2 regions of the Brenneria izadpanahii genome follow, and region 2 is predicted to be linked to the other one. Evidence: predicted binding sites of a transcription regulator. Region 2 holds the regulator's gene; the other holds the start of a gene.
The links. The regulator PhoB, encoded in region 2, activates phosphate uptake and scavenging genes when phosphate is short. The targets are predictions, from matches to a motif close to CTGTCATAAAACTGNCNNAT.
Positions count from the first base shown of each region.

Region 1: a site for PhoB is predicted at 9,821-9,840, ahead of ugpB (sn-glycerol-3-phosphate ABC transporter substrate-binding protein UgpB). Genes of this name have one in related genera too.

Region 1 is NZ_CP050854.1:5,076,424-5,091,346, reverse strand. It holds gene HC231_RS22805 (PA5441 family protein) at 1-1,957, shown strand, start outside; gene HC231_RS22800 (DUF3142 domain-containing protein) at 1,927-2,673, shown strand; gene HC231_RS22795 (tRNA (cytidine(34)-2'-O)-methyltransferase) at 2,678-3,142, opposite strand; gene HC231_RS22790 (hypothetical protein) at 3,348-3,650, shown strand; gene HC231_RS22785 (AEC family transporter) at 3,687-4,643, opposite strand; gene ugpQ (glycerophosphodiester phosphodiesterase) at 4,699-5,448, opposite strand; gene HC231_RS22775 (sn-glycerol-3-phosphate import ATP-binding protein UgpC) at 5,448-6,521, opposite strand; gene ugpE (sn-glycerol-3-phosphate ABC transporter permease UgpE) at 6,528-7,373, opposite strand; gene ugpA (sn-glycerol-3-phosphate ABC transporter permease UgpA) at 7,370-8,257, opposite strand; gene ugpB (sn-glycerol-3-phosphate ABC transporter substrate-binding protein UgpB) at 8,388-9,725, opposite strand; gene HC231_RS22755 (methyl-accepting chemotaxis protein) at 10,188-11,846, shown strand; gene HC231_RS22750 (methyl-accepting chemotaxis protein) at 12,290-13,939, shown strand; gene HC231_RS22745 (aminotransferase-like domain-containing protein) at 14,171-14,923, opposite strand, start outside.
Region 2 is NZ_CP050854.1:3,944,727-3,959,649, forward strand. It holds gene HC231_RS17625 (PstS family phosphate ABC transporter substrate-binding protein) at 1-932, opposite strand, end outside; gene phoR (phosphate regulon sensor histidine kinase PhoR) at 954-2,270, opposite strand; gene phoB (phosphate response regulator transcription factor PhoB) at 2,298-2,987, opposite strand; gene sbcD (exonuclease subunit SbcD) at 3,264-4,490, shown strand; gene HC231_RS17645 (AAA family ATPase) at 4,487-8,170, shown strand; gene rdgC (recombination-associated protein RdgC) at 8,292-9,203, shown strand; gene HC231_RS17655 (methyl-accepting chemotaxis protein) at 9,273-11,063, opposite strand; gene ppnP (pyrimidine/purine nucleoside phosphorylase) at 11,499-11,783, opposite strand; gene aroL (shikimate kinase AroL) at 11,894-12,415, opposite strand; gene HC231_RS17670 (type II asparaginase) at 12,715-13,764, opposite strand; gene uxuA (mannonate dehydratase) at 14,141-14,923, opposite strand, start outside.

The sequences.
Region 1 (14,923 bases), 1.1 Mb from region 2:
ACGGTCGCGTACCGACCCCTTTACCGCATATCGCGTTATGGGGCTGGCGGCGACGGAAGGCCCGGCTCCATCGGCGGATGAGGCTTCAGCGCAAACCGCCGCCGGCGACAGCGCGCTGGTAAATAAGGCCCGTCAGTTGAAGCTGCCGTCTGACGTGCAGGAAAAATTCGCTACGCTGACGTCCAACGACGGGGAAGGCCGGCAAATATCCAACGATCTCTCGACCGTCGAAGACTTTTTTGATGTGCTGTTGGCCGACCAACAGTTAACCGATGCTCAGCGCACGCCGCTTGCTCTGGCGCGTTTAATTATCCTGTCCCCGGATTATTCCCCGTCTTCGTTATCCGACGAGCTTGAGCGTCTGCCGGATGAGGGACATGCGGCAGATCTTAAACGCTATCTGATCAATAGCCAGGCTTTCTATCAGGGGGAATTCAAGCAGGCAAACAGCGGCTTTCAGGAACTGACGGAAGCCGGACAACCGTGGGTCGCTGAAACCGCGCGTTATATGCTGATCCGCGTGGCGATTAACGAAGCGATGCAATCCGCGCTGGATGAATACAATATGTTCGATGCCGGCAAAGCCGATAAAAACGCGGCATCGTCAGCCATAGGGCGCATTGATGATTATCTGCGGCAGTATCCGCGGGGTTTATATGTCGGCTCCGCGCAAGGGCTCTACCGGCGGGCATATTGGATCCTCGGCGATCTGAACGCGTTACCCAAAATTTATCAGCAGGTATTGGATCGCGCCGATAATGCCGGCGATCTGCAGGTATTAAGCGATGAGATCGACAACAAACTGCTGGAGCGGGAAACATTTACCGCGGCGGCGGATAGCCCGCTGTTGGCGCTGGTGCAGGATCTTAAACGGCTGCGCGCGGTTCATGGCGGCTGGGGACGTTTCCCTGAATTATCCGCCGAAGAGTTGGCGGCCCAACAAACCCTGTTCGAGCAGGTGGCGATGCAAAACGAATACCACTATCTACAGACCGCCTATCAGTTTTATCGGCTGAAAGATTATGCCGCCGTCGTGAACGGGGTCGCGGAAACTCACGATCGGAATCTCACCGATACCACGAGTTTCAGTTTGCAAGTGTTGCGCGGTCAGGCGCTCCAGCAGTTGGCGCGCTGGGATGAAGCAGAAATGCATTGGCGCCGCCTGCTCTCCTTGAATACCGACTATACCCAGCAGCAGTTCCTGCAACTGGCGCTGGCTGAAACGCTGGTTAAGGCCGGTCATCCGGAAAGGGTATTCACGTCGGATAGTCCGGTTAAAAATCTGCGTTTTCGTTCCGCGGTGCTAAAAGTCAGCGCCAGCGCCGACCTGTTGCGTCAGCAAACGGGACCGCAACAAACCCATGAAGAACGGGCCATCGCCCTGCATACGTTGTTAACCAAATCGCTGCTACACGCGGACTATGCCGGTTATCTGAAAGATAGCGCGCTCAGAAAAGAAATTCTGCCGTTGGATGATGCGGAAAACATGGACTGGAGTCTGGACGATCTAGCCGTTTTTAACTGGGACGGCGGCGATACCGAGGAGGGATATCAATGCCCTGCGCTGGATAGCGTGGTTAATACGCTAAATCAGCGGCCGAACGATGCGCGGTCCATTAACTGCCTCGGCGAGTTCTTTCTGCGAACCGGCGATACCGTCGGATTTGACTGGGGAGAGAGTAATATGCTGGATGAGTTAATCAATGCGCCGACGCAATTCAAAGGGACGGAATATAATCGGCTGGATGGATACATGCGGGTTATCGCCGATCCTGACGCGCCGCCGGAAGATAAAAGCTATGCGCTCTATCGGGCGGTCTACTGCTATGCGCCCAGCGGTTTTAACGACTGCGGCGGACAGGACATCAGTAAAGCGACGCGTAAGGCCTGGTTTACCCAACTGAAAACCGAGTTTAAAGGCAGCCTGTGGGCAAACAAGCTCAAGTATTACTGGTAACCTGGATAGCGCTCCTGCTCTGGCCGTGGAGCGGCGCGGCGGCTCAGGCCGGCAGCGTCAACGCCGCGCAATATCAGGCTTTCTGGCTGTGGGCGGCCGTTCGGCCGCAGAGCGTGCTGCATCAGGCTCAGACGCTCTATCTGCATCAGGGCGAGATCGCCCGTCGGCAGGGGCAAACGGTCTTTCTGCGCCAGGGGATCCCCGCCAGTAAACTACGCGTTGCTTCTCTGTGGCTGTCTTACCGGCTGACGACGCTGTCGCTGTCGGATGAGCACCTCAACCGCATGTTGAAGCTACAGGAAGCGTGGCGCCGCCACGGTAATCAGGTCAGGGGAATTCAGATTGATTTTGACGCCGAAAGTTATCAACTGGCGGGATATGCGGCGTTTTTACAGCAACTGCGGCAACGGCTGCCGAAAGATTGCCTGATCAGTGTCACCGGGTTGCTCGACTGGTCGAAAACCGGCGACGTCGCCGAGTTGAACCGGTTGCGCGGCAGCATTGATGAACTGGTGATCCAAACCTATCAGGGGCGCAGCACCGTAACCAACTACGCCGACTACCTGCCGGCGCTGCAAAAGTTGACGATCCCTTTTCGGCTGGGTTTGGTGCAGCACGGTAAGTGGGATAAGAAATGGCAACGGCGGCTTGCGGCTTCCCCTTATTATCGCGGGGAGGTCGTTTTCCTGGTTAATCCACCGCGAAAAAAGCCTTAACCGGTTAGGTTCGTCCCCCAAAGCCGTTCTGCCGCCAGGCTTCATAGCTGATAATGGCGACGGCGTTGGACAGATTGAGGCTGCGGCACTCCGGCTGCATAGGAATGCGGATGCGGAAATCCGCCGAAAAGCCGTTACGGATATCATCCGGCAGGCCCGCGGTTTCCGAGCCGAACAGCAGTACGTCGCCGGGCCGATAATCGGGCTGGTCGTAAGGGCGGCTGCCTTTGGTGGTGCAGGCGAAAATGCGTTGCCCTGCGACCGCCGCCAGAAAATCCTGATAGTTTTTATGGCGCTTGACGCTGGCGAGATCGTGATAATCCAGCCCTGCCCGGCGCAGCTTCTTCTCTTCAAAATCAAAACCCAGCGGCTCAATCAGATGAAGCGTGCAGCCGTTATTGGCCGCCAAACGGATAATATTGCCGGTGTTTGGCGCTATTTGTGGCTCATAGAGCGCAATATGAAACATGAGATAACTTCAATCGCAAAGAAAAATTCCGCCGCAGTATATAACATTCTCCGCGGGCGGCCCAAAGCCTGGCGGACGCAGAATGCAGATAACTCTGCACGACGTTTCCGTTTGCAGCGATTACACTGTATATCAACGGGACCGGGAATATATGCGGTTCCGAATAGCGATACGGTTTGGCACATTCCGTGCCGTGGAGGACCGAATGAAACACGCAATTACGCTGACGGCATTATTGTTTGCCTTGTTTTCACTGCCGTTGGTTACACAGGCCGACGCCGCGAAAGCGCCATCGACGCAGCAGCAACAGTATGAAAACGGCATCAATAGTCAGAAGCAGTTACAACAACGTATGCAGCAGAATCAGCAGTTGCAGAAACAGCAGTTGAATCAGCAATTACAGCAGCGCAATAGTCAGTTGCAGCAACAGCAGCAGCAACAATTGCAACAGCAGCAAAAGCGGATACAGCAGGCGACGCCCTCAGTTCAGCCGCCGTCCGCCTCTTAGCGGCAGGGGATGAGCCTGGCGTCGCGCCGCTTCGGTTTAGAGACGCACGCCCATCAGCGTCAGGATAAGCGGGGTGGTCAAGGCGGCCAGCGCCGTCGAAACCAGCAGGCTGGTGGCGACCGGGCCGCCCAGCACATTGAACTGGCGCGACATCAGATAAACGTTTACGCCCACTGACATTGAGCCCAGCAATACTACCGCCCGCGTCTCTATTTCCGGCAGGCCGATCGCAATCGCGATGCCCCAAATCACCAGCGGCTGCACCAGCAGCTTGATGACGCAGATAGCGATGCTGATGTGCAGGCCGTCGCGGATCTGGTATTCCGCCAGCCCCATCCCCAGGGCGATCAGCGATAACGGCATGGCGATCTGCCCCAGCATATTTAGCGGCTGGTCGACATAATACGGCAGTGGAAACCCGGTCAGGCTGAACGCCGTCCCGGACAGGATGCCGATAATCAGCGGATTTTTCAGCACCCCCAGCGCGGTTTTGGTAAAGCCTTGCAGAGATAGCGCCCCATTGCGCGCCCACTCGACCGAGACCGTCACCAGCGTCCAAAGGATTAAACCGTTAAACACCACCACCAGCGCGACGGAAGGTATCGCCTCTTCGCCCAGCATCAGCGAGGCGATCGGCAACCCGAGCACCACATTGTTGGAAAAGATGCCGCTGAGCGCAAAAATCGATCCGGATACGCCATCCAGTTGAAAAACCTTACGCGCGACAAGACGGCCCAGTATAAAAACGAGCAGGCAACTGCCGAAAAAGGCGATCAACAGGCGGGCATCAACCATCGGACGTTTGGAGAAGTCGCTCATCAGGCGAAACAACATCGCCGGCATCGCCACCGAGAAGACAAAGCGGCTCATGCCGTCGGTAATGGTTGACGGCCATTTCCCGTAGCGGATCAGGCCATAACCCAGTGCGATCAAAATAAATAGCGGTAAAGATAGAAAAATCTGGTGCCAGAGCGAACTAATAAATGGAGGCATTGAGCCAATTCCTTAGTAACCGGCACCTAGCTGAAAAGAGATAAATGGGTTGATTTTAGCCGGTAGCAAAATCCGCCCCGATTAAATCTATCCGGTCAGTACAGATACAGTCAACGCCCCAATTAAGCAACGTTTTGGCCCGCTCTGGTTGATTGACGGTATAAACCAGAATGCGCAGCCCGGCCGCCTTCAGTAATGCAACCCGTTCCGCGGTGAGTAAATGGTGATTGAGATGAATGGACGCGCACTCCAGCCGGCGGGTCAGGTTTCGCCAGTCATCGTCCCATTCATCCAGCAGCAGGCCGCGCGGCAGCTCGGGAACCGCCTGCCGGGCGGCCTCCAGCGATTGCGCCGAGAATGACGATAACAATGGCGTAATGGGGTGATCCTGCCACAGCTGACGCGCCGCAAGGGCGACCAGACGCCCGGTTTCCTGCTCATGGCCCGTGGTCGGTTTAATTTCGATATTGGCGGCCATGCCATACTGTTTACAGCGCTTTGCGACTTCCGATAACAGCGGTAACCGTTCGCCGGCGAATTTTTTGCTGTACCCGCTTCCGACATCCAGCGCGGCCAGTTTGTCCCACGGCAGATCGCCGGCGATACCCCAGCCGTTGCTGGTGCGTTCGAGCGTATCATCATGGAGTAGGAAGATTTGACCATCCTGCGATAGCTTGGCGTCAAACTCGATCATCTTATGACCGAAACCGGCGCCTACATCAATCGCGGCCAATGTGTTTTCCGGCGCCAGTGAGCCGCCGCCGCGATGGGCGACGATAGCCGGATAAGGCCATTGCGTTACCATTATTCCACCCGTAATCCGCTTTGCGAATCAAACAAATGCCATGCCTGTTCAGGCAAGTGCAGCCAAAGTGTCGAGCCCGCCGCCGGACAGTGTTCATAGGAGAGGCGCACAATCACATTGTGTTCGCCCCACCGTCCGTGCGCCAGATTATCCGCACCCAGCAGCTCCAGTGTCGATACCTGTAGCGGAATGCCGTCCGCCTCGCTGGTCGTCAGTTGAATATGCTCCGGTCTTACCCCCAGCGTCAACTCGCGTCCGCGCCATTGCGGTTTCGCCGCCGGCAGCGGCAGGGCTAAGGCGTCGCCGATTTCAAACCGGCCGCCGTCATCGTTGATTCTGCCCGGCCATAGGTTCATGGCGGGCGAGCCGATGAAGCTGGCGACAAACAGCGACGCCGGGCGGCGATAAATGTCCGCGGGGGCGCCAATCTGTTCGGCGACGCCTTTATTCATCACGATCACGCGCTGGGCCAGCGTCATGGCTTCAATCTGATCGTGCGTCACATAGAGGCTGGTGGTTTTCAGCCGCTGATGCAGCTGTTGCAATTCCAGCCGCATCTGTACCCGCAGTTTGGCGTCCAGGTTTGACAAGGGTTCATCGAATAAAAATACCGCGGGTTCGCGCACGATCGCGCGTCCCATCGCCACGCGCTGACGCTGTCCGCCCGATAATTCGCGCGGTTTGCGATTCAGCAGCGGAGCCAGCTCCAGAATTCGCGCGGCCTCTTCCACCCGCTGGCGAATTTGTGTTTTACCGAAGCCGCGAATTTTCAGGCCATAGGCCATGTTGTCATAAACGCTCATGTGAGGATAAAGAGCATAGTTCTGGAACACCATCGCAATGCCGCGATCTTTGGGTTCCAGCTCGGTGACCCGCTGGTTATCGATATAGATATCGCCGCTGGTTGTTTGCTCCAGCCCGGCAACCATTCTCAGCAGCGTGGATTTACCGCAGCCGGACGGGCCGACCATTACGATGAATTCGCCATCGTTCACATCGAGATCGATGGGATGAATAACCTGTGTTTTACCGTCATAGGATTTGGTAACGGCCTGAAGTTTTAAGCATGCCATAACGTGTTATTTCTCACTATCAACCAGACCACGAACAAACCAGCGCTGCATCAGCAACACGACCATCAAGGGCGGCAGCATCGTCACCAGCATCGCCGTCATAACCTGATTCCATTGGGTGGCGACATCGCCGGAGGCGATCATACTTTTGATCCCGGCCACCGCCGTCCCCAGGTTCGCATCGCTGATGATCAGCAGCGGCCACAGATACTGGTTCCAGCCGTAGATAAAGGTGATGACGAACAGCGCCGCCAGATTGGTTTTCGACAGCGGTAGAACGATATCGAAGAAGAAACGCATCGGGCCGGCGCCGTCAATGCGCGATGCTTCCAGCAGCTCGCTCGGCAGCGTCATAAAAAACTGCCGGAACAGAAAGGTTGCCGTCGCCGATGCCATCAACGGAAACGTTAGTCCGGCGTAGCTGTCTATCATGTGCAATTGGGAAATGACTTCCACCGTGGGAAAGATGCGCACCTCTACCGGCAGCATCAGCGTGAGAAAGATCATCCAGAAAAACAGATTGCGGAACGGAAAGCGAAAATAGACGATGGCGTAGGCGGATAATATGGACACCGTGATTTTGCCCAGCGTGATCGCCAGCGCCATGACGAAACTGTTAAACAGCATCAGCCCAAAGGGCGCGGCGTTATTCGCCACGCCGTGTTGCCAGATATGGCGCAGATTCTCCCACAGGTGGGTGCCGGGTATCAGCGTCATCGGCGTCTGAAACACCTGCTCGTTATCCAGCGTGGCGGTGACGATGGCGACATACAGCGGGAAGAGTACGGCGATGATGCCGACCACCAGCATTAGATGGCTGAAAATATCCAGTCCGCGGCGATTTTCGATCATTGGTAGTTCACCCTCCGTTCGACAAAGCGGAACTGAATCACCGTCAATGCGATAACCAATAGCATCAGCACCACCGACTGAGCCGCGGAACTGGAAAGGTCCAGACCGGCAAAACCTTCCCGGTAAATCTTATAAATCAGCGTGGTGGTGGCCTGTACCGGACCGCCGGCGGTGGCGGCGTCAATAATGGGGAAGGTGTCGAAAAAGGCGTACACCAGATTGACCACCAGCAGGAAAAAACTTACCGGAGAGATAAGCGGCAGCACCAGATTGAAAAAACGGCGCACCGGCCCGGCGCCGTCAATGGCTGCCGCTTCAATCAATGAGCGGGGGATCGACTGCAACGCGGCCAGAAAAAACAGAAAGTTATAGCTTATCTGCTTCCAGACCGAAGCCAGCACCACCAGAAACATCGCCTGTCCGCTGTTTTGCGCGTAGTTCCAGGAATAGCCCAGCTTCGCCAGATAATAGGTGATCAAACCCAGTCCGGGATTAAATAGAAACATCCACAGAACGGCGGCGACGGCGGGCGCCACGGCGTACGGCAGGATAATCAGGGTTTGGTATAGGCGGCTGAACCGCAAAACGTAGTCAACCAGCGCGGCCAGAAACAGCGAAATCAACAGGCCGAAACCGGTCACCAGAAAACTGAATACCAGCGTGGTGTAAAACGATTCCAGATAATAGCCGTTGCTGAATAGCTGCCTGAAATTCTCCAGCCCGACAAACTCGCTGGATAGCCCAAACGGATCCAGGCTTTGCACCGAATACCACAGCGCCTGACCGGCAGGCCAGATAAAGAAAATGATGGTGATCAGCAACTGGGGAAGAACCAGCGCGTAGGGTAACCAGCTACAGCCAAAAACAGGACGGGATGATGTCATACGTTAACTCATTGCTGATGACGGAAACCTGTCAATCCCGCCTTGTATCTCCTTCTTAAGGGACGAAATCAACGGGGTATTCCGGTTACCTCCCCCCCTGAGAAGGGGAGAGGCGGGGTAGGTCTGTCAACTACTTGGCCGACTGCTCAAAACGGCGCAGCAGGGCGTTGCCGCGCTCGACGGCGCTGTCCAGAGCCTGTTGCGGGGTTTTCTTACCGGTCCAGACGCTTTCCAGCTCTTCATCCACCACGGTACGGATTTGCGGCATATTGCCTAAACGCAAACCTTTGGTGTACGGCAATGGCGGTTTGTTCAGCATCTGGCGCGTTGCGATATCCGCGCCCGGATTCTTATCGTAAAAGCCCTGCCGCTGCGTTAATTCATAGGCGGCGGTGGTGATAGGCAGATAGCCGGTTTTCTGGTGCCATTCCGCGGCGATTTCAGGCTGCGCCAGGAACTGCATAAATTCGGCGACGCCTTTGTAGGTCGCGTCGTCTTTGCCGTTCATCACCCACAGGCTTGCGCCGCCGATGATGGCGTTCTGCGGCGCGCCTTGCACGTCGGCGTCATACGGCATCATGCCGACGCCGTAATTGAATTTGGCGTGCTGGCGGATATTCGCCAACGAACCGGAAGAAGCGGTGGTAATGGCGCACTCACCGTTGTAGAACTTCTCCGTTGGCTCGTCTTTACGTCCGTAGTAGGTGAAGTCGCCTTTTTTATTCATATCCTCAAGCAGTTGGATATGTTTGACCTGAACGGGCTTATTGAATTCCAGTACCGCGTCCGTACCGTCAAAACCGTTATTTCGGCTCGCTATCGGCAACCCGTGCCAGGCGCTGAAGTTTTCGATTTGAATCCAGCCTTGCCAGCCGCTGGCGTAGCCGCATTTCATGCCTGCCGCACGCAGTTTAGCGGTGTATTCGGCCATCTGTTGCCAGGTTTTAGGCGGTTGCTCCGGATCCAGCCCGGCTTTTTTGAAGGCGTCTTTGTTGTAGTACAGCACGGGGGTCGAGCTATTAAACGGTTGCGACAGCAAATGTCCGCTTTTCCCATCGGCGTAATAACCGGAAACCGTGGGGACGAAAACCGACTCGTCGAAATTGATTCCGGCCTGGTTGAACACTTCATAGACGGGTTTAATGGCCTTGCTGGCCATCATGGTGGCGGTGCCGACTTCGTAAACCTGTAAAATCGCGGGAGCGTTGCCGGCGCGGAAAGCGGCGATCCCGGCGGCCAGACTCTGTTCGTAGTTGCCTTTATAGACCGGGACGATTTTGACATCGCTGTGCGATTGGTTAAAACGGTCCGTTAGTGAATTAACCGTGGTTCCCAGCTCCCCTTCCATTGAGTGCCAGAAAGGGATTTCGGTCACTGCCTGCGCATTGGCGCTGCAAGCCAGCGCCAATGCCGCACATATCATTGTTTTATTAATGCCATGCGTTTTGCGAATAATCGGATTAAGCATGCCTGTCTCCTGGAATTAAACCTGGCTTGAGCAAAAAGCGCTTCTTTTATTCAGGAAGTAACGTGACATGACTACATGACAGAAAAATAACCGTTAAATGACGGTGTGATGACGGCGCGGCGATCGTGATCCTCGACGATAACAGGGAAAATCGCCTGGTGAAGCGTTTATATCCAAACAATAGCTAAAAGCGATCAATAAATTAACATATAAAGTTTTTTGCTATTGTATGGCGACAATCGGGCCTGTTTTCGCTCATTTATCCGACAATAGATTTATTCGCTCCCCCATATACTACTCGTTCACCCTCTTGCCGCGGCATCCGAATTTATCAGGCACGGGAGTGAATCCTGCAATAACAGGCATTTAATAACAGCTTGTTTAGCGCCTCATTGAAAAAAATCAAACAAACATATCGCGGCGAGCGGATTTGTCGGCAGATATTCAATACCAAGGAATAATATGAACACTTTAAAAAACATGAAACTGGGGACCATGTTGGGGGCGGGCTTCGCTTTAATCATTCTGATTGGCTGTCTTGTCTCTTTGTTTGGCCGTATGCAACTGGCCGATCTAAGCGGCAATATCCAGTTATCACAGGTACGTATTAATAACCTGCTGTTGATGCAGGAAGTTAAAGACAACATCAATACCATGTCACGCGTGATCAGAAATATTGCCTTGCTGGAAGATCGGCAGGAAATGGAAGGGGAGCAGAAACGCATCGTTCAGTTGCAGGCGCGCAATAGCGAATTGTTCACGCAGATTCGGGAGCGCACGATTTCACCGGAAGCGCGGACGCGGACGCAGAACCTGGAAAAACTTATTCCGTCCTATCTTGAGACGGTGAAGAAATCGATCGATGCGGGGATGTCGGGAAATATTGCGCAGGCGCGCGCCATGCTGTTCGGCGAATTGCGTGATGCGCAAAACGGCATTTTTGATGCTCTGGATGCGATGATCGATTACCAAACCTCGCTGACCATTGAAACCGCCAACGCATCGCAACACCAAGCAACTACGGCAGGTTCATTAATGTTGAGCATTGCGGCATTGGCGGCGCTGTTGGGAGGGCTGGTCGCCTGGGGCATTACCTACCGGATTAAGAAGCAGCTGGGCGGCGAACCGACTTATGCGGTCGAGATTGCGCAACAGGTGGCGCAGGGCAACCTGGCATTGGACGTTCAACTGCGCGCGGGCGATACCACCAGCGTTTTGGCGGCGATGGCGGCCATGCGCGACGGCCTGAGCCAAACGGTCAATCAGGTGCGCGAGAGCAGCGAATCTATCGCTACCGGCGCCGGTCAGATTGCGATAGGCAATACCGACTTGAGCCAGCGGACGGAAGAGCAGGCGTCCAATCTGCAACAGACCGCGGCTTCCATGGAGCAGATGAACACCACCATCAAACAGAATACCGATACCGTTCATATGGCGTCGGAGTTGGCCAATTCCGCCAGCGCGACCGCCGCCAAAGGCGGGGACGTGGTGAACAATGTCGTCACCACGATGGGGGATATTTCCGCCAGCTCGCGCAAGATTGGCGATATCATCGGCGTTATTGACGGCATCGCTTTCCAGACCAACATCCTGGCGCTGAACGCCGCCGTGGAGGCTGCGCGCGCCGGTGAGCAAGGACGGGGATTCGCCGTCGTAGCCGGCGAGGTGCGCTCTCTGGCCCAGCGCTCCGCGTCAGCCGCCAAAGAGATCAAGGATCTGATCGGCGAAAGCGTGGAGAAAGTGGAGAACGGCTCCGCTCTGGTAAACGAAGCGGGAAGCACGATGAGCGAAATAGTGGAACAGGTGCGCCATGTCGCCGAACTGCTTAGCGAAATCGGCGTGACGACCCGCGAGCAGGCTCAAGGGATTTCCCAGGTAAATGATGCCGTTAACCAACTGGATGAAGTGACGCAGCAGAACGCCGCGCTGGTGGAGGAATCCGCCACCGCCGCAGACAGTTTGAGCGATCAGGCCAAACGTCTGGTCGAGCTGATGAGCACCTTCCGCTTAAGCGCTTCCTATGTGGGCAAAATCGCCCCGCAGGCGGCTTCCCGCCCGGAGAAAGCGCTGAGGCTGGCGGGCGAAACGTCGTCCGGCGCGCAGAACTGGGCGTCATTCTAACGCTGACGGACTGATCTACAGTAATAAACAGAAGGCCGCATCCGCGGCCTTCTGTGCGTTGACTATCCCTGCCGCTTCTCCTCTTGCCGGGCGCGGCGAAGATCGTTGTCTTACATCATCTGTAAGAGCCGCGGCCAATCAGAAACACTGTCATCAAACTCCGTTTTTTTCCCGTTTTTCCCTAATGCGTAAAGTTAAATATTTATGCCTTTAACCTTGGCTATTTTTTAATTTATTGATTTATAAAAATAAAATATCGAATGCCAATAAAATCATATTTTTAGTTTATTAACTTATTAAAAATAAAGCGCGCAATTAACCAACCGATAAAGTTTGCGAATCATTATTTTAAATAATATGCAACATGTTGCCTTATCTCACATTCCCTATGCGTCATCATTAATTTTCAGGGCGTGGCTTAAATCAACTATTAAGGGAAGATCATGAATATGTTAAAAAAAATGAAACTCGGCACTATGTTGGGCGCCGGTTTTACGCTGTTGATCGTTATCGGCTTTCTTGTCGCGCTGTTTGGCCGTATCGAGCTGGTGTCTGTTGGCAATAACCTTAACTATCTGGCTAATACGCGGCTAATCAATCTGCTGTTGATGCAGGAAATTAAAGATAATATGAATATCGCCGCACAGGATATCCGCGATAGCTCGTTGTACAGCGATCCCCGGCGTGTGGAAGAGAAAATCCATCATATTGAAAGTATTATGGGGCGTAACGGCGAGTTATTAAAACAGCTGGATGAAGCTATAAAGCTGAAAGAAACGCGTGAGCGGTTTGAAAACTTTAATGCGGTGCGCGTTGAATATAGAAATTCCATCAAAAAGGCGATCGACCTTATCCGCGCCGGCCAACAGGATAGCGCCCGCAATGTCATTCTGAACGAAGCGATAGGCGCGCAGGAAAAGGCGCTGTCGGCCATAACGGCCATGATTAATGAACATAGGAACGATACGGTTTCCATGTCTCAGCGTTTCATGTCGGATGCCAATTCCGCCGGCACTCTGATGCTAATTCTCACCGCCGTCAGCGCCTTGCTGGGGGCGCTGATCGCCTGGGCGATCACCCGTACGGTGAGGGGGCAGTTGGGCGGCGAGCCGGCCTATGCGGTACAAATCGCCCGGCAGGTGGCGGAGGGCAAGCTATCCATGCCGGTCGATCTGCGTCGTGGCGATAGCGGCAGTCTGCTGGCCGCCATGAACGGGATGCGCGAACACCTGCAGGGCATTGTGCAGCAGGTGCGCGAGAGCAGCGAATCCATCTCCATCGGCGCCAGTGAAATCGCCGCGGGCAGTACGGATCTCAGCCAGCGGACCGAAGAACAAGCCGCCAGCCTGCAACAAACGGCGGCCTCAATGGAGCAAATGAGTCAGGCCATCCGCCAAAATGGCGAAACAGTCCGCTCTGCCGCTCATTTGGCGAATGCCGCCAGCGATACCGCGGCTAAAGGCGGCGACGCGGTTGGCAACATCGTGCAGACCATGCAGGAAATCAGCGGCAGCTCGCGGAAAATCGGCGATATTATCAGCGTGATTGACGGTATCGCCTTTCAAACCAACATATTGGCTCTGAACGCGGCGGTCGAAGCCGCCCGCGCCGGAGAGCAGGGGCGGGGCTTTGCGGTGGTGGCGGGAGAAGTTCGCTCTCTGGCTCAGCGTTCCGCCTCCGCCGCTAAAGAAATCAAAGATCTGATTGGCGAAAGCGTCACCACCGTGGATAAAGGCGCGGCGTTGGTCGGCGATGCGGGCGCCACCATCAATGAATTGGTAAGACAGGTGCGCAACGTCGCCTCGATGATCACCGAGATTGGCGTCACGACCGAAGAGCAGGAGCATGGCATCAGCCAGATTAACGATGCCATCAACCAACTGGATCAGGTGACCCAGCAGAATGCCGCGCTGGTGGAGCAATCCGCCAGCGCCGCCGATAGCCTGCGCGATCAGGCCGCCAAGCTGGTGGAACTGATGAGCGTATTCAGTATTGCTCAGGCGCGTAAAACGCTGGCCGCGGCGCCGGCATTCAACAAGCCCGCCCAGCCCAAACTTGCGCTCTCATCCGGCAACGACTGGGAGCAGTTTTAAATAACGGTTTTGAATGTTTTATGAAGGGCGGCGCTAACTACGAAAAGCGCTGGATCTCACCCCATGCCTTCACAGGGGAAGGGAAAATCCGGCGTTTTTAATGCGTTAGCTGCTTCCCCAGACAAAGGGGAGGACGGGTAGGGATCGCCAACGGCAACGTTTCGAATTTTGTCATTAAACTTAGGCCGTATCCGCGGCCTTTTATTTTATCCATACTTTGATAGCGCGGGCTTACAGCGCGCGGCGCAGCCGAGCCACGGCTTCATGCATTTGCTCTTCCGTTGCGGTCACATAGGAGAAGCGCAGCGTCGAATAGTCCGGCTCATCAGGGAAAAAGAACTCGCCCGGCACAAACACCACGCCCTGGTTCAGCGTCTGCTTCAGCCATTCGGTGGTATTAAACGGTTGGCGGAATTTCGCCCACAGGAACATACCGCCTTTGGGCTGGTTAAAGGTCATCACATCACCCAGTTCTTTGCCGATCAGACTCGACAACAGCTCGCTTTTTTCCTTGTAGGCGGAGCGGATTTTTTTTATTTGGTCTTCCAAACGGCCGAGGCTCAGATAGTATTCCACGATGCTCTGCGATAACGAACTGGCATGCAGGTCGGCCGCTTGTTTAATGATGGCGACTTTATGCAGCAGCCAGTCCGGCATGATGGCCCAACCAAGACGTAAGCCAGGGGAAAGGATCTTTGAGAACGTGGAGGTATAAAGCACGTGTTGATTGTTGCCCAATTCTTCCTGCGCCAGTTGAAACAGCGTCGGGCTACGTTCTTCGGTAAAGCGCAATTCGCCGTACGGATCGTCCTCAAGGATGACGAAACCGTAACGTTCCGCCAGCTTAATCAATTGGTTGCGCCGTTCATAACTCAGGGTTACGCCGCTGGGATTACCGAAGTTCGGCACGATATAGACGCCTTTGATACGCTGTTTTTGCAACAAGGCTTCCAGATCGTCGATCACCATGCCGTTTTCGTCCGA
Region 2 (14,923 bases):
AGACCAAGCTGCTGGCGGGCCGCCCGGCGCGTCTCTTCCGGTAACGGTAAATAACCTTCCTGACTGACCAATGTCTGGCCGGCATGCGACAACACCCGATCCAAAAATGCGGACGTCAGCGCTTCCAGCGGTTGGCCCGGCGTTTTATTAACATAGATATACAGATAGCGGGTATATGGATAACGTCCGTTACGTATATTCTCCATGGAAGGATACACATAATCCGTACCTTGAGATGCCAACGGCACCATTCTTACCCCACTGGTAATAAATCCAACGCTGGCATAGCCAATCGCCTCGGTCGAGGCCGAAACGGCCTGCACCACAGAGGCGGAACCAGGAAGCTCATTAACCTGGGGCAGAAAATCGCCGCCGCATAGCGCCCGCTGCTTAAAAAAGCCGTAGGTTCCCGAGGCAGAATTACGCCCATAACGCACCAGCGATCGCTTTTCCCAACTGCCGCCCAACCCCAGATCGCGCCAGTTTTTTGCCGGCTGATGCCCGCCGCAGCGCCGGGTGATGGAAAAAATCGCATCCAACTGCGATAAATTCAGCCCCGGCAATGGATTATCTTGATTAACCATCACCACCAGCGCATCCATGGCGACCGGCACAGCCAGCGGCGGGTAGCCATAGCGTTGAACAAAAGCATCGATCTCGCTGGATTTCATGGCCCGGCTCATCGGCCCCAACTGTGCGGAGCCCGATGCCAGCGCAGTCGGCGCGGAAGAAGAGCCTGCAGCCTGAATCTGTATATTCACGCCGGGATAGCGCCGGCTGAAATCCGCCGCCCAACGCGACATCAGATTAGCCAGCGTATCCGATCCCGCGCTGGAGAGATTACCCGCCAACATTTGAGGTGGTTGCGCCATGCAGAAAAAACCGAGCAACGCTAAAATAGCGCCCGCGATTATATTAACGGCGGATTTCATGAATAAAATTATCCGTCAGGCTTAGAGGTTCGCTGTATTCTCGGCCAGAGAGGCGGGCACAATCAACCTATTCGGCAGCGTAAACACAAAACGAGAGCCTAAACCGAACTCACTGATAACTTCCAAGCGGGAATCATGATGGGTCAGCGCATGTTTAACAATCGCCAGGCCTAACCCGCTGCCGCCGGTCTGCCGCGAGCGCGCTTTATCGACGCGATAAAATCGCTCCGTCAAACGCGGCAAATGCTCCGCCGCGATCCCCGGCCCGTTGTCGCTGACTTGAAACTGCGCGCCCTGAGGCGTTTTTTGCCAGCAAACCTCGATACGGGTGCCTGCCGGCGTATGGTTAATAGCGTTGTAGACCAGATTGGAAACGGCGCTGCGCAGCTGTTCTTCGTTGCCGAAAACATGAAGGTTTTCATTCACGCGGAACACAATCTCATGGCGATCCTGACTTAACGCCTGAGCCTCGCGCTGCAATACGCGCAACATCAGAGGCATGTCGACTTTCTCGCTGAGATCGATGGTAGCGGCGGCTTCAATACGCGACAGGGTTAGCAGCTGTTTGACCAATCCGTCCATACGCCGCGTCTGCTCCTGCATGGTATTCAGAGCCTTACTGCGCAGAGAGTCGTCCAGCGCGTCATCCTGCATCATTTCCAAATATCCTTGCAATACGGTCAAAGGCGTACGCAGCTCATGGCTCACGTTGGCAAAGAAATTACGTCTGGCCCCTTCCAACTGGTGCATCTGGGTAATGTCGCGCGCCACCATCAGCAACTGCCCCTCGGAATAAGGCATAATGCGGAATTCAACGTGGTGGGAGTTATTCAGTTGCAGCGTGAGAGGACGGCTGAAATCCCGCCCTTTCATATAGCTGGCGAATTCAGGATAGCGCAGCAAATTGAGAATATTTTGCCCGCTGTCTTCCGGCCAGCGGAAATTGAGCAGATGCTGGGCCAGCCGGTTGCACCAGAAAATGGTGCCGTCTTCGGTGGTAATCACCACCGCATCCGGTAACGATTCGGCGCCGCTACGAAAACGCTTAATCAATAATGCCAATTCGCGCCGCCGCCGGCGGTTGCGCAATTGCATTTGATAAAGGCCGTAGAACAGCGGTTCCCAGCTCCAGCGTCCGGGCGGCGGCGTCATACTGCGATCGACCCACAGCCAGTAGGAGAGTTTAAGCTGATTGTAAAAATGCCAGCAAAGCACAATCAAAACAGCGGCGAAAAGAAACCAGGGCAGATAACCAAATACCAGCCCCAGCAAAAGCGCGGGCAGACAAAAAAAAGCCAGCTCCAGCGCCAGCCTCTTCCATGATAGACGTTCTAGCACGTTGATGTTTCTCCGGTACGACAACCTTCAATAGCGCGTTGAAAAACGGTACCCCGTTCCTCGAACGGTTTGCACCATTTTATCATGGCCGCTGGTTTCCAGCGCTTTACGCAGCCGGCGGATATGAACATCAACAGTGCGATCTTCAACATAAACGTTAGTGCCCCAAACGTGATTGAGCAACTGTTCACGACTGTAAACCCGTTCGGGGTGAGTCATAAAGAAGTGCAGCAGCTTAAACTCCGTTGGCCCCATGTCCAGCGCGAGTTCTTCCGTCGTTACCCGGTGAGAGGAGGGATCCAGACTCAAGCCGCGCATTTCAATCACCTCTTCAACGGCCATTGGCGAAATGCGGCGCATGACCGCTTTAATGCGCGCCACCAACTCTTTGGGAGAAAAAGGTTTGGTAATGTAATCATCCGCGCCGACTTCCAGCCCGCGCACCCGGTCTTCTTCTTCGCCCCGGGCGGTTAGCATCATGACGGGTATGTCACGAGTCAGCGCTTCACGTTTCATATGCTTGATGAATTGCAACCCCGATCCGCCCGGCAGCATCCAGTCCAGCAATACCAGCTCAGGAAAAGGTTCTGACAGTTGCATTACCGCGCTGTCATAATCTTCAGCTTCGACGGGCTGATAACCATTCTGCTCCAGTACAAAACATACCATTTCACGAATCGGTGCTTCATCTTCCACGACCAATATGCGTCTTGCCATTGTTAATCCTGCCGTTAATCATCGTCGCTGTTAGCATGCGCTGTGCATTATGCGTCAGTTTTGTGACAGATTTATGAAAAAAACGCCGGCGCATTTTTCCACGTCACGGAGTGACGACCCGAAAGGCGGCGGGCTCTCCAGCCCATCGCGAAAAAACGTTCCACCTTGCCGCATATTTTCGAACCGCTTTCCAAACTTATGTTTTCGCAACGACAGCGCGCTCACAGGCCGTTTATAATCAGAGACATTGCGATTACACGCCGTTCAGGGAGTTCCATGCGTATTATTCACACCGCCGACTGGCATCTAGGGCAATATTTCTATACCAAGAGCCGCGCGGCCGAACATCAAGCGTTTCTGCACTGGCTCATTGCTCAGGTCGAACAACATCAGGTGGATGCAGTAATAGTAGCAGGCGATATCTTTGATAACGGTTCTCCGCCAAGTTATGCGCGGGAAATGTATTACCGTTTTGTTGTCGATTTACAGCGTAAAGGCTGTCAGTTAGTCATATTAGCGGGCAACCATGATTCCGTCGCCACCCTGAATGAATCACGGGAATTGCTGGCCCGTCTGAACACGCAGGTCGTTGCCAGCACTGACGGCGATATCGAAAAACAGACGCTTGTGCTGAAAAACCGCCAGGGGCAGCCCGGCGCCGTGCTTTGCGCGATCCCCTTTCTACGTCCGCGCGATCTGATCGTCAGCCAGGCCGGGCAATCCGGCGACGAAAAACAACAGGCATTGCAGGACGCCATCACCGAGCATTACCGGCAGTGCTACCAGTTGGCCTGCCAGACGCGCGAAAGATTGGGGCTGCCGTTGCCCATCATCGCCACCGGCCACCTGACGACCATCGGCGTCACCGCCTCCGAGTCGGTGCGCGATATCTACATCGGTACGCTGGATGCCTTCCCGGCCCAGGCGTTTCCGCCGGCGGACTATATTGCCCTCGGACATATTCACCGTCCGCAACGCGTGACGAAAAGCGAACATATTCGTTACAGCGGTTCCCCTATTCCGCTCAGTTTTGATGAACTGGGCAGTGAAAAATCCGTTTGTCTGGTCAGCTTCGAACCAGATACCCCGCCAGCGATAGAGACGCTTGCGATCCCGATGACGCAGCCAATGCGGCTCATCAAAGGCAATCTGGCCGACATTGAGCGCCAACTCTCCGCCTTCAATGATTATCAGGGCGAAAAAACGGTGTGGCTGGATATCGAAATCAGCACCCAGGATTATCTGAACGATATGCAAAAGCGCATTCAGGCGCTGACCGAGGATTTACCCGTTGAAGTGCTGCTGCTACGCCGCGCCCGCGAACAGCACATGCAGGCGATTGTGCGGCAGGAAAAGGAAACGCTGAATGAACTGACGGTACATGACGTTTTTGAACGGCGGCTGGCGGCGGCCGGCGACCTGGAGGAAAATCGTCGGCAGCGCGTGCGCGCGTTGTTCGATCAGGTTATTGAAGAATTGGAACAGGATAAGCGCGCCGAATGAAAATACTCAGTCTGCGGTTAAAAAACCTCAACGCCCTGAAAGGCGAATGGAAAATCGACTTCACGCAGGAACCTTTTTCCAGCAACGGGCTGTTTGCCATCACCGGCCCGACCGGCGCGGGGAAAACCACGCTGCTCGATGCGATTTGCCTGGCGCTATATCACGAAACGCCAAGACTAAAAAGCATCACCGCCAGCCAGAATGAACTGATGACCCGCAACACGGCCGAATGCCTTGCCGAAGTGGAGTTCGAAGTCAAAGGCGTCGGCTATCGCGCCTTCTGGAGCCAGCGCCGGGCCAGAAACTCCCCCGACGGCAATCTGCAAACCCCGAAAGCGGAGCTGGCGCGTATCAATGACGGCAGGATACTGTGTGAAAAATTGACCGAAAAACTGAGCATGACCGCCGAAATAACCGGGCTGGACTTCGGTCGCTTCACCCGCTCGATGATGCTGTCGCAGGGGCAATTCGCCGCGTTTCTGAATGCGGATGCCAATGACCGCGCCGAACTGCTGGAAGAGCTGACCGGCACCGATATTTACGGGCTCATATCCGAACGCGTTTTCGATCGGCACAAACAGGCCAGGATAGCGTTAGAGACGCTGCAGGCGCGCGCGTCAGGAATTGAGTTACTGAATGATGAACAGCGCCAGTCGCTGGAAACGCAGCTGTCATTATTAACGCAGCGGGAGCAAGAGCTGGTTGCCGAGCGAGAGCAAGCACTAACTTATCAGCGTTGGTTTGAACAGCAGGATCGGTATCTGCACTCGCTGACGGCCGGCAAAACGCAGCGCGACGCGGCGCAAACCGCTATCCAGCAGGCGCAGCCCCAACTCGAACGTCTGGCGCAAAACGAACCGGCGGAAAAACTCAGACCCTTCCAGCAAAACAGGGATCGTTACCAACAGGAGTCCGCGGCGCTGTCGCAGCGCATCGCCGGCCTGGCCGAGCAGCAAAAAACGCAGCTATCCGCCGTAGCCGCGCTGCGCCAAGAGGAAGAAAAGGCGCAGCAAACCTGGCGCCGGCACGTTGATTACCGCCAGCAGCAGGAGGTATTGATCCGTGAACGCGTGATACCGCTGGATCACCAGATAGACAGCCTGCTACAGCAGGGTATAAAACTGCGGCAAGAACTGGAACAGGCGCAAAAACGTCAACAGGACGATCGGCTCAAGCTGGCGCAAACAGCGCAACGGCGCCAGCTTGCCCAACAACGGAGCGAGCAACTTCATAGCTATCGCCAGCAGCACCCGCATCACCAACACTGGGGGGAAAACCTTTCCCTGTGGCGGACCCAGTTTCAGCGTCAGCAACAGCTTGAAAGCGAACTGGCGAATTTGCGCCACAAGCAGGAAAGCTACACGCGACAGTCGGAACAGTTACAGCATCAAACGGCTCAGTTAGCCGCGCAACAAACCAAACAGCAGCATGAAGCCGATCGGGTTCAGCAGCAGTTCGCCCTGCATCAGCAAAGTCTGCAAGAACAGGAAGCATGCCAGCCGCTTGCCGCGTTGCATCAGCAACTTAGCCGCTCCATCGCGCAACGTCCCGACCGCCAGCAATTGGCCACGCTCAGCGCCTTATTTCAGCGGCTGGGCGAGGAGCGGCGGCAGTTGGAAACGCATCAGGCTCAGCAACAGGCGCAAATCGGCCGGTTGGAAGAACAACGCAAACAGCAAAGCAAAGAATACGCTCAGCGCCGCCAGCATTTAGCCGACCTGGATAAACATCACCAGTTGGAAATGCGCATCGTTAAGCTGGAGGAAGAGAGGAAGCGGCTACAGCCTGGCGACGAGTGTCCGCTATGCGGCTCAACGCACCATCCGGCAATCGACCGCTATCAGGCATTACAGCCATCGGAAACCGAGCAACGCTTGCAACTGTTACGTCAGGAAGTCAGCGATCTGGAAAGCGCGCTGACGCGCGCCGAAGCGCAGTTGGTTTCACAACAACAACAGACTGAACAACAACGGCTTGAACTCACCCGAATAGATGAAGAGCGCCAGCGTTTGCTGCAACAGTGGCAGGATGTCAGTAAGCGCTTACAAGGGGATTTCGATCCCGAACAATCCGCCGCAATAACCGCATGGCTGGAGCAGAGCGAAACCCAGGAACAGCACATTCAACGGCAAATTTCGCACCGAGAACAGATACAACGGCAATGGCAGGAAAGTAAGGATTCACTGACCAATGCGAATGCCCTGCTGCAACAGACCCTGCAGCAGATAGAACTGAATACCCAGCGGCAGCAGACGCTGAAAAACGTTCGGACCGAACTGGAACAATCGCTGCAACAAACGCAGGAGCAGCAAAGACAACACCGGTTGGCGCTGGAGCAAACGATCACCGGCTTTGGCCTGGGCCTGCCGGAGGCGGCGGAGCAGTCCGCCTGGCTGACGCAACGCGGCGATGAATGGCGAAAATGGAAAGACGCCGAGCAGGAGCAGCAACAGCTATCTAACCAGTTGTCGGCGCTGGAAGCCGATCGCCAGCACCTGACGAAATCCCTTGAAGAGTTTGAACGGCATCTGCTGGCATTACAGCAGCAGCAGGCGGCGCATATAAAAACCCTGGAGGCGGCGCAACAGCAGCGGCGCGAGCTTTTCGGCGACCAACAAACCGCGGACGTCAGCAATCGGCTTCGGCTAAGCGATCAGCAATATGAGCAGGCCAGCCGACAGGCGCAGGAACAGCGCCAGCAGGCGGAATCATCGTTGAGCCGTTTAACCGGCGAATTGACCGGCTTTCAACAGCAGCAAACCCGCGTAAACGCGTTATGCCAGCAGGCGGCGCAAGACTTCATGCAGGCGTTACAGCACAGTATTTTTACCGACGAGGAGGCATTTCAACGCGCATTGCTTGATGAGCAGGAACGCAACGAACTGCGCGACTGGAAAGAAAAACTGTATCAGCAGTTGCAGCAGGCCAGCGCGCTTCATCAGCAGGCCGAGCAGTCGTTGGCCGCGCATCGGCAGCAACGTCCGGCGACATTGGCGGCTGACGCCACCCCGGCGTCGATACAACAGGCGCTGTCCGAATTCGGCGAGATGCTGAAAACCAACCTTCAACAGCAGGGGGAAATCAATCAGCAGCTAGCCACCGATCGCCGCTACCGCCAGAATCAACAGGCACTGCTGGCCGAAATCGCACAAAGCCAACGCCACTATGACGACTGGAGTTGCCTGAATGAACTTATCGGCTCGCAAAAAGGCGATAAATTCCGCAAATTCGCCCAGGGGCTGACGCTCGATCATCTGGCGTATCTGGCTAATCTGCAACTTGCCCGTCTGCATGGGCGCTATCTGCTGCAACGTCAGACCGATGACGAATTGAAGCTCCAGATCGTCGATACCTGGCAGGCCGACGCCGTCAGAGATACCCGCACTCTTTCGGGCGGAGAAAGTTTTCTGGTTAGTCTGGCGCTGGCGCTGGCGCTCTCCGATCTGGTGAGCAACAAGACCAGTATCGATTCGCTGTTTCTGGACGAGGGCTTCGGCACGCTGGACGCCGAAACGCTGGACGCCGCGCTGGATGCCCTGGATAACCTCAACGCATCCGGCAAAACCATTGGCGTAATCAGTCACGTCGAAGCCATGAAGGAACGCATCCCGGTACAGATCAGGGTCGCTAGAATTAATGGGCTCGGCATCAGCCGCTTAGCGCCGGAATTCGCGGTTTAGTTTAGGTTCGGCCGATGAATAATCTTATTTTTATGCAACATAAGCCGGCCGAATTCGCTATTATGCCCGCTGCCTCAATGAACCTGCGCGCAAATTCGCGCGCCCAGTCTGAGATAACACCATGCTGTGGTTTAAAAATTTAATGATTTACCGCTTAAGCCGGGAAAGCGCTTTCTCTGCGGATGAGATGGAAAAACAGTTAAGCACCTTCGCCTTCGCGCCGTGCGGCAGTCAGGACATGATGAAAACGGGTTGGGTATCGCCGATGGGCTCCCACAGCGATGCGCTGACGCATGCCGTTAACGGCCAGATCATCATCTGTGCGCGTAAAGAAGAAAAGATCCTGCCCTCACCGGTCATCAAGCAAACGCTGCAGGCCAAAATCGAGCGGCTGGAAGCGGAACAACACCGCAAACTGAAAAAAACCGAAAAAGACGCGCTGAAAGACGAGGTGCTGCACAGTCTGCTGCCGCGCGCCTTCAGCCGTTTCAGCCAAACCTGGCTATGGCTCGACACCGTTAACGGACTGATCATGGTCGATGCCGCCAGCGCCAAGAAAGCGGAAGATACGCTGGCGCTATTGCGTAAAACGCTGGGGTCGCTTCCGGTTGTGCCGCTGACGATGGAAAACCCGATAGAACTAACGCTGACCGAATGGGTGCGCTCCGGTGAGCCGCCGGCGGGTTTCGCGCTACAGGACGAAGCCGAACTGAAAGCGATTCTGGAAGATGGCGGCGTCATCCGCTGCAAGAAACAGGATCTGGTGTGTGATGAAATCGCCGTCCATATCGAAGCCGGCAAACTGGTCACCAAGCTGGCGCTCGACTGGCAGGAACGGGTACAGCTGGTGTTGTCGGATGACGGTTCGCTGAAACGGATGAAGTTTTCCGAAACTCTGCGTGAACAAAATGATGATATCGATCGGGATGATTTCGCCCAGCGTTTCGATGCCGACTTTATTCTAATGACCAGCGAACTGGCCGCGCTAATCAGCAACCTGATTGAAGCATTGGGCGGAGAAGCGCAACGCTAGCCTAACGGCGCATGTTCCGCGCTGATGAAATAGTGCCCGCCGAAGCTACGCCAACGGCGGGCATGCCGGTTACACCTTGAAGTGTCCGATAGCCGCCGTCAGATCGTCGGCCTGAGACTGCAACGCGGCGGATGCAGCCGCAGACTCCTGAACCAATGCCGCATTCTGTTGCACCATCGAATCCAGTTGCACAACCGCCTGGTTGATTTCATGGATGCCGCGCATCTGCTCATCCGCCGCATGGGCGATCTCGGACATCACCGTCGTTACCGTCGATACTCCGCCGACGATGCCGTTCATGGTATTACTGGCCTGACGCACCTGAGCCGAGCCGGATGATACGCTGACCACGGTCGATTCAATCAACGCTTTAATCTCTTTCGCCGCCTGTGCGCTGCGCTGCGCCAGATTACGGACCTCGCCGGCGACCACCGCGAAGCCGCGCCCCTGTTCGCCGGCCCGCGCCGCCTCCACCGCGGCATTCAGCGCCAGAATATTGGTCTGGAATGCAATGCCGTCAATCACGCCGATGATATCGCCGATTTTGCCGGACGCGGTCACGATATCCTCCATCGTCACAATCACATCAGACACCACTTTCCCGCCGATCTCCGCTTCTTTCGCCAGCGCCAGCGACCTTTCATTAACCTGCCGGGCGGAACCGGCGGACTGTGTGACCGTTGCGGAAATTTGCTCTAACGCCGCCGCCGTTTGCTGAATGCTGGAAGCCGCAGATTCCGTGCGCGACGACAGGTCGTTATTTCCGGCTGATATTTCATCTGCGGCGGCCTGCAGCGACGCACTGATATCGCGGATCTGAATCATCACCAGACTGAGCTTATCGATAAAGGTATTAAACGAGCGCGCTATCTGCGCCACCTCGTCATGACCCTCATCAGGCAGGCGCTGCGTCAGATCGTTGTTGCCATGACTGATATCGTCCATCGCATCGCGGATCAGCAGCAAACGTTTCAGCGTAGAAGTGATAATGACGCCAACGACCAGCGAACCCAGCAACGCAATAATCAGCAGCGTACTGACCGAGGTGACCAGTAAAGAGCGCATCCCCGCCGTCGCTTCCGCCTTGTCCAGCGCCACCAGCATATGCCAGTTGGTGCCGCGAATCGGCTGAGCAAGAACCAGCTTGGTTACGCCGCCGAAATCGACAGCGAGCGGATGCGTTGCCGTCATCAACGCATTCAGGTCGATGCCCGGCGCAATCTCGGCGATATTCTTCAAAGTGAGGCTTTCATCAGGATGCGCGATAATCGTCCCATCCTGAGCGATCAGCACGCCAAAGCTGGAAGGCGTTGGGTTGATCGACTTGACGTTTTCAATCACGCTGCCCATCGTTAAATCGCTGCCCAACACGCCTTTGACCGTATTTCCCTCCACGACCGGAACGGCGAAAGACACAATCAGCGTTTTGGTCGACACATCGACATAAGGCGCGGTGGCCACCGGCTTCCCTTCCCTTACGGCTTGCTGATACCAGGGCCGAATGGTGGGATCGTAGTCGGCGGGAATGCCGTTGGAGTCGGAAAATTTCGCCGTTTTATTTTCGTAGCCCATGTAAACGTTCAGAAAACCGCCGGCCGCGGCGATCTGCTGAAACATCGGCACCGGATCATCCTCCACCAGCGCCCGTTCCTGGAGCGACGTCATCATCAACGTCTTAGACGCGACCCAATCGCCGATCGCCATACTATGACTGGCGGCGACGGACTGTAGCATATTGTCGATGGATTCCTCATTGGCACGATTTACAATGGTGTAATTGAGGAAAGTATTAATGGTGAGCGAGAGTACGACGATCATCGTACAAGCCGCCAAAATTCGGGCTCGTGTCGTTTTTAGCATAGGACGTTCTTCACATAGAAAGCTGATAAAGATCTTAACGGCACAACCGAATAAAACTTGAAATAGCCTAAATAACAGCAGATTGATTTATAAAGGAAATTAACGAGAAAGGCGAAATACGTTATCGCGTATTCAGACCACGGAAGAGTCATTAAATACGTTCAGGAATAAAACCTTAGTTTAATTTACTAAAAAAATTAATATTTTCAGCTAATAAAAACTATTTTTTGCATAAGAGATGATTAGCGCTAAAAAAAACGGCTATCGCTGCATTTTTACTCAACAAGTTCGCGCCTCCCGGCGTGTGGCATAACAATTAATTATTACCGATAGTTTTTAGTTTAATGATTTATATAGATAATAAAAAGTAATATATAAAAAAGCCGCTTTGCACTAATTACGAAAAGCAGCCCCATATTAATCAGACTTAGGCGACTACAGATACTTACACAAGTAAGAAGACGTTTCCGCCACCTCTAAATTGAATTCGCTTTGTCCAGGAACAGAGAACGAATCGCCGGGCATAAATACCTGCCAATCAGTCTCTCCTGGCAATAATACCTTCAGCGCGCCGCTAACCACCGTCATTTCTTCAGGCTGTCCCGTTCCAAACGTGTATTCCCCAGCCTCCATGACCCCGACACTGGCGCGGCCAATGCTGTCGCTTTCAAAGCCAATAGACTTCACTTTCCCGGCAAAATACTCATTCACATTCAGCATAGCTGCGGCACCTATCATCGAAAAAAATCAAGAAAATTCATCATAAAAGGAGAATAGCGCCGCTGTCATCAACTATTCGATGAAAAATATTTCGTCAGCGCAATAAGAGGCTAGGCCGCCGATAAGCGCAGAATCCGCATAACATGGGCGACGATGGCGATCGGCTCCTGCGTCGCATCAATAATATGATGAGCCACGCCGCGGTAAAACGCCTCGCGCGACGCCAGTACGTCGGCCATCTCTTCCGCGATAGGACGACCGGTCAGCGTTGGGCGCTGATGCGCCTGCGGGCTGTGTTCCAAACGCCGGGCCAGCAGTTCAGCAGGCGCGCGGAGATAAATAACCGTCCCTTTGTCATGCATAAACCGCCGGTTTGATTCCGACAGCACCATGCCGCCTCCGGTGGCAATCACGCGACGACGTTTCGTCACATCCAGCAATGCCTGGCTCTCCCGCCGGCGGAAACCGTGCCATCCCTCTAGCTCGACCACCTCGGCAACCGTCATATTGCTGTTTTGCTGCATAAAAAGATCGGTATCGACAAAGTCATACCCTAACGCCTGCGCCAGCTCTCTTCCTATCGTGGTTTTACCACAACCTCTGGCGCCAACCATAAAAATGGGTTGTGTCATCTAATGATATATCCTTAATTTTCTCCAGGCTTGCACTGAACACCATAATTCCGCCATCGGGTAGCCCATTATACCCAATGGATTTCAGGATGAAGGCATAGTCGAATGGCTGAATCATACCGATAAAACCCAACAATATGAAAGCCGCGATTAAAGCAGAAAGCCCCGCAATAAATAACGGGGCCATCATTTTTTTATTCGCTACTGATTTTTTATGACGGACGTCCTGCCCGTGCCCCTTCGGGCCGCCGCAAGCGGCGTTGAAAATCGCTCCCGGCGATTTTTATCTGAAGCGAATATCAGTACGTATGGAAATACTCTTGAATCACCGCCGGATTGGTGGTTTTCGTCAGCGCCAGCATCAGCAGAATGCGTGCTTTAGCCGGATTCAGCGAATCGGAAACCAATCCTGGCTGAGAAGCATCCGGCGGCACGATGCCGCTGCCGGTACGGCTGGCGCGAACCACCACGATGCCTTTGCTTTCTGCTTTACGAATTCCGGCATCGCTGCGTTTGGATACGCTGCCGGCGCCCATACCGGCATAAACGATACCCTTCACGCCATGAGCGATGGCCGCGTCATACATATATTCCGGATCGTCCTGATAGCCATAAATAATATCGACTGCCGGCAGTTTTTCCAGTTTGGAGATATCGAATACGGAACGCGTGGTATGAATTTTATCCAAACGGTTCTGGAAATAGACTTTGCCGCCGATAATCACGCCCAGGTAGCCCTCTTCCGGCGCTTTGAAGGTATCCAGCGTGGAAGCATTGGTTTTAGTGATGAAACGGGCGGAACCGATACGGTCATTCAGCACCACCATCACGCCCCGGCCGCGCGCATTTTTATCCGCCGCCACTTTAACCGCGTCGTATAGGTTCATTGGACCGTCGGCGCTGATCGATGTCGCCGGACGCATTGCCGCCGCGAAAACAACCGGCTTGTCGCTTTTCACCGTCAGGTTCAGGAAATAAGGGGATTCATCAAGCGTATCCGTACCGTGCGTGATGACGACGCCGTCCACATCGCTGCGGGCCAGCAGCTCATTGACCCTTTTGCTCAACTTCAGCAAAACGTCGCTGGTCATATTCTCGCTGCCGATATTGGCGATCTGCTCGCCGGAAATATTCGCTAGCGTTTTCAACTCCGGCACGGCCTGAATCAGCGTATCCACGCCTAATGCGCCGGCCTTATAACCCGTGGTTTGCGTGTTGGCCGCCGCGGAGCCCGCGATTGTTCCGCCGGTAGCCAGAATAACCACGTTAGGCAGGTTTTCAGCCGCACTCGCCACGGCGGAAAAACAAACAAAAATGACTAAAAACAGAGAATTAAATATCCTTTTCATACCTGTACCAACCCAATATATTTAAATACGAAGACTTTCTGAAATCGTGTTATCGCATCAGAATGCCGCCAGTGAGCGATATACCCAATAAAATAAACTTCAAGACGCAGGGTATCGATATCCTGTCTGCCAGCAGGCTAGCTGACATCGGCGTTTATGATGCCCCAGCGCCGCTGATCTGTATAGCGTTTGCTGCAAAATCATTGGCATAGTTCATTATGCTCATAGTTCAAGCTAATGGGCGTAATGATCCCTGCTGATGGAGTATCAAGAAAACGATGCCCCGCGCAGGGGCTGGGAAGTCTAGTTACGGAAAGGGGGGTTGATCTCCTTTGTCGGTAATCCAGGCAGCCTCATCCATGAGGCTCCATTCACTTTATCCCTGCTTCAGTTCAGGAAAAAGTATGCGTTTCAGCGCCAGCTCGATGCCGCGCACTTCCGCCAATCCTTTCAGACGGCCAATCGCCGAATAACCGGGGTTGGTTTTCTTTTTCAGATCGTCCAGCATTTGATGGCCGTGATCCGGACGCATCGGGATCGGACGCAGATCGCCGGATTTCTGGCGACGCAGTTCTTCCGTCAGGATCGCCTTCACGACGGCAACCATATCTACATCGCCATACAGGTGAGCGCCTTCATGGAAACTTTTCGGATTCTGCTCGCGGCACGTCGCCCGCAGATGGGTAAAATGAATGCGATCGCCGAAGGTTTCGATCATCTTGACCAGATCGTTATCCGCCCGCACGCCGTAAGAGCCGGTGCACATGGTGAAACCGTTATTGATGCTATCCACGGTCTGTTTCAGCCAGTGCATATCATCAATGGTTGAAACGACGCGCGGCAGGCCGAGGATCGGACGCGGCGGATCGTCCGGGTGGATAGCCAAACGGATCCCAACCTCTTCCGCAACCGGCACAATCTGCTGTAAAAAATATCCCAGATGAGATCGAAGCTTAGCATGATCGATGCCGTCATATTCCGCCAGGCGCGCGCGGAACTGATCCAGCGTATAACCCTCTTCCGCGCCCGGCAGTCCGGCGATGATATTGCCCGTCAGACGTGCGATATCTTCCTCGCTCATCGCCTTGAAGTATTCAGCGGCCTGCGCCTGCTCTTGCTCCGTGTAATCCCGATCCGCGCCGGCGCGTTTCAGAATATG